Regions from separate parts of the Ideonella sp. sgz306126 genome, predicted to be linked through region 1. Evidence: predicted binding sites of a transcription regulator. Region 1 holds the regulator's gene; the other holds the start of a gene.

Evidence for each region. The regulator HrcA, encoded in region 1, represses chaperone genes, less so after heat shock. The targets are predictions, from matches to a motif close to TTAGCACTCNNNNNNNNNGAGTGCTAA.
Region 2: groES (co-chaperone GroES) is a predicted target of HrcA. The motif match lies at 1,342-1,368, and genes of this name have one in related genera.

Annotation. Positions count from the first base shown of each region.
Region 1 is NZ_JBVYWP010000001.1:209,559-211,756, reverse strand. Features, by position in the region: gene AC0N04_RS00985 (NAD kinase) at 1-730, opposite strand, end outside; gene hrcA (heat-inducible transcriptional repressor HrcA) at 802-1,830, shown strand; tRNA gene AC0N04_RS00975 (tRNA-Ile) at 1,870-1,947, shown strand; gene AC0N04_RS00970 (DMT family protein) at 2,046-2,198, shown strand, end outside.
Region 2 is NZ_JBVYWP010000001.1:868,356-870,553, reverse strand. Features, by position in the region: gene groL (chaperonin GroEL) at 1-815, opposite strand, end outside; gene groES (co-chaperone GroES) at 939-1,229, opposite strand; gene AC0N04_RS04095 (DNA gyrase inhibitor YacG) at 1,426-1,641, opposite strand; gene zapD (cell division protein ZapD) at 1,646-2,198, opposite strand, start outside.

The DNA of each region.
Region 1 (2,198 bases):
CGAAATTGGCGCTGTTGTCGCGACCGTTGACGATGGTGATCTGCACTTCCTGCGAGTCGGGCAGCACGATGGGCCGGTTGGACAAGGTGTGCGAGGCGATCGGCAACAGCACCCAGCCGCCGATCGCCGGGTGCAGGATCGGGCCGCCGGCCGACAGGGCATACGCGGTGGAGCCGGTGGGCGAGGCGACGATCAGGCCGTCGGCGCGCATGTTGGCGACGAACTCGCCGCCCACGTCGATCCGCAGCTCGATCATGCTGGCGGTCGCGCCGCGGCCCACCACCACGTCGTTGAGTGCCAGGCCTTCGAAGATCAGCTCGTCGTCGCGCCAGATGCCGCCCTCGATCATCGAGCGCCGCTCTTCCTCGTAGTCGCCGCGCACGATCGGACCCAGCGCCTCCTGCCAGTCGGCGGCGCGCACGTCGGTGATGAACCCCAGGCGCCCCTGGTTGATGCCCACCAGCGGGATGTTGTAGCGCGCCAGTTCGCGGGCGATGCCCAGCATGGTGCCGTCGCCGCCGACCACCACCGCCAAGTCGCATTGGCGGCCGATCTCGGCCGGCGTCAACGAGCCGAAATCGTTCCAGTCGGTGTTGAGGGCGGTATCGCGATCGACCGAGACTTCCAGCCCCTGGCGGGCCAGGAATTGCGCGATGGCTTCCAGCATCGGCCGGATGCCGTGGGATTGGTACTTTCCCACCAGTGCGGCGTGTCGGAAGCGGGTTGGCATGGTGTGAGGAATTACACCACAGCCCCTGTGCCGGGCGAGGGGCCCGCAGGGCTGTCCGTACAATGCGGGCCATGCTCGACGAGCGCGCCAAATCCCTGCTGAAGACCCTGGTCGAACGCTACATCGCCGATGGACAGCCGGTGGGTTCGCGCACCCTGGCCAAGGCGTCGTCGCTGGAGCTGTCGCCGGCCACCATCCGCAATGTGATGGCCGACCTGGAAGACATGGGCCTGATCGTCAGCCCGCACACCTCGGCCGGCCGGGTGCCCACGGCGCGCGGCTACCGGCTGTTTGTCGACACCATGCTGACGGTGCAGCCGATGCAATTGGGCGGCATGCCGGCCGACATGGCCGCGGCCAACGAGCCGCTGCAGCCGGACCAGCCTCAGCGCGTGATCGCGCAGGCGGCGCAGCTGCTGTCCAACCTGTCGAGCTTCGTCGGGGTCGTGACCGCCCCCAAGAAGCCCAGCGTGTTCCACCACATCGAGTTCATGCGCCTGGGCGAGAAGCGGGTGCTGGTGATCCTGGTCGCGCCCGATGGCGACGTGCAGAACCGCGTCATCTTCACCGCCCGCGACCACACCCAGAGCGAACTCGTCGAGGCCACCAACCACTTGAACGCCCACTACGCCGGCCTGGCGATCGAAGAGGTGCGCGAACGCGTGCGGCGGGAGGTCGACGCCTTGCGCGGCGAGATCGCGACGCTGATGCAGGCGGCCGTCCAGGTCGGCACCGAGGCCATGGCCGAGAACGAGGACCAGGTCATCGTCAGCGGCGAGCGCAACCTGCTGGGCGTGCAGGATTTCGGCCACGACATGGGCTCGCTGCGCAAGATGTTCGACTTGTTCGAGCAGAAGACCCAGCTGATGCGCCTGCTCGACACCTCCAGCCGGGCCGAAGGGGTGCGCATCTTCATCGGCGGCGAGAGCCGGGTCGTGCCGTTCGAGGAACTCTCGGTCGTCTCCTCGGCCTACGAGGTCGACGGCCGCGTCGTGGGTACGCTGGGGGTGATCGGCCCGACCCGCATGGCCTACGACCGCATGATCCAGATCGTCGACATCACCGCCAAGCTGGTGGGCCACGCACTGTCGCAGCGCTGAGGGCCTGGCGGATCGCGCCGCCTACAATCCAACCCCTCCGGGCCGCTAGCTCATGTTGGTTAGAGCAGCAGACTCATAATCTGTTGGTGCCGTGTTCGACTCACGGGCGGCCTACCAAGATCCTCATGCGGCGAGCACCCGGTCGCCTGCGCGGTGCGCTGCGGCGCGTCTTGTGCGCCCGGCCGGTGCGCCTGCCGCGACTTCATCGAAGCCCTATGCCCACCGTCCTGCTGCTGGTCGCCTCCAACGTCTTCATGACCTTCGCCTGGTATGGCCATCTGAAATACGGCCATGACTGGCCGCTGTGGAAGGCGGTGTTGGTGTCGTGGGGCATCGCGCTGCTCGAATACTGCCTGGCGGTGCCGGCG
Region 2 (2,198 bases), 660 kb from region 1:
TTCAGGATGCCGCGGATGGTGTTGACCACCAGGGTGGCCAGCGCCTCGCCTTCGACTTCCTCGGCGATGATCAGCAGCGGACGGCCGGCCTTGGCGACGGCTTCCAGCGTCGGCAGCAGGTCGCGGATGTTGGACACCTTCTTGTCGTACAGCAGCACGAACGGGTTTTCCAGGATCGCCGACTGCTTTTCCGGGTTGTTGATGAAGTAGGGCGACAGGTAGCCGCGGTCGAACTGCATGCCTTCGACGATGTCGAGCTCGTTGTCCAGCGACTTGCCGTCTTCGACGGTGATCACGCCTTCCTTGCCGACCTTGTCCATCGCCTTGGCGATGATCTCGCCGACGTCAGCATCGCTGTTCGCCGAGATGGTGCCGACCTGGGCGATTTCCTTGGACGTGGTGGTGGCCTTGGAGGCGGCCTTCAGCTGGGCGACCAGGGCGGTGACCGCCTTGTCGATGCCGCGCTTCAGATCCATCGGGTTCATGCCGGCGGCCACGTACTTCATGCCTTCGCGCACGATGGCCTGGGCCAGCACGGTGGCGGTGGTGGTGCCGTCGCCCGCGTTGTCCGAGGTCTTGGAAGCGACTTCCTTGACCATCTGGGCGCCCATGTTCTGGAGCTTGTCCTTGAGCTCGATTTCCTTGGCCACCGAGACACCGTCCTTGGTGACGGTGGGGGCGCCGAACGAGCGCTCGAGCACGACGTTGCGGCCCTTGGGGCCCAGCGTGACCTTGACCGCGTTGGCCAGGATGTTCACGCCTTCGACCATGCGGTGACGGGCGTCTGCGCCAAAGATGACGTCTTTTGCTGCCATGTTGGATTCTCCGGATTCAGTTGTTCAATGTGAGGTTTGCTGCTTCTGTCTTCGGCCGGGCCTTTGGCCCTTAACCTGGCCTTGCCAAGTTAGCCTGCGACGAAAGTAAATCGCCTGTGCGATTTACTTTTCGACCACGGCAAACAGGTCTTCTTCGCGCATCACCAGCAACTCGTCGCCATCGACCTTGACGGTCTGGCCCGAGTACTTGCCGAACAGCACGCGGTCACCGACCTTGACGTTCAGGGCCACGAGTTCGCCCTTGTCGTTGCGCTTGCCGGGGCCGACCGACAGCACTTCACCCTGGTCGGGCTTTTCGGCGGCATTGTCGGGAATCACGATGCCAGAAGCGGTCTTGGTTTCATTTTCCAGACGCTTGACGATCACGCGATCGTGCAACGGACGAAGTTTCATTGCATCTCCTTGGAGCTGTAACAGGATGACTGAATCTTGGGTGTCAACGAAGTTGGCACTCATTCACATCAATTGGTGGTGCGGCCGTGCATGAGCCATGACACCGAGTGTGTTAGCACTCGATTGCGTCGAGTGCTAACAGCATTATAGGGTGGGTCCGCCCGGTTTCAAGGCCTGGCCTGCGCAGGCCAGGCAACTACAAAGTGGCGTCGTCCGGTTCCGGATCGGGCCTTGCCGGAACCCGGTAGCCTTCGCTGGCCCAGGCACCGAGATCTTGACCCTGGCAGCGGGCGCTGCAGAACGGGCGGTAGGGGTTGCTGGCCGCGTACACGCTGGGCCCGCCGCAGGCAGGGCATTTCACGGCGATCGGACGGCGCGGGGCACCGTCAGGCAGAGGGTCGCGCGTGGTCATGGGGTCAGGCGCACAGCGCCAGGTCGAAGTCCACGTCCGCAGCGTGGGGGCGCAGACGGCCTTCGCCATCGGCCTTCATCAGGCGCACGGACACCATCAGTCGATGCCCGGTGATCTCGGGGACCAGTTCCAGGCCTTCGTCGATGCGCAGGCGCAGCAATTGGTAGCTGCGGCCCTGAGGCAGGCTTTGCTGGTACTGGCCGCCGTGGGCGACCACCTTGTGGGGCGCGCCGGCATCGCGCAGCAGCCGCAGCAGCACTTGCAGCGCTTCGGCCAACGGCACCAGAGTGTCGATCCAGCGCGCCAGGTCGGCTCGGCGGCGCTGCGAAGGCAGTTGCTGCCAGGCGTAATAGGCCGGCAGGTCGAATTCGCAGGTGCCGCCCGGGATGTTGATGCGGCTGCGGATGCTGGTCAGCCATTCGTTGCTGTTGAGCGAATGGCCAGCCTTGCCGTTGAGCTGGTTCAGGCCGGTGAAGGCATGGTCGATGCGTCCGATGACTTCGTCCAAGGCCACTTCGGAGATGTTCGGATTGCCCCGGTAGCCGAGCAACTGGTTC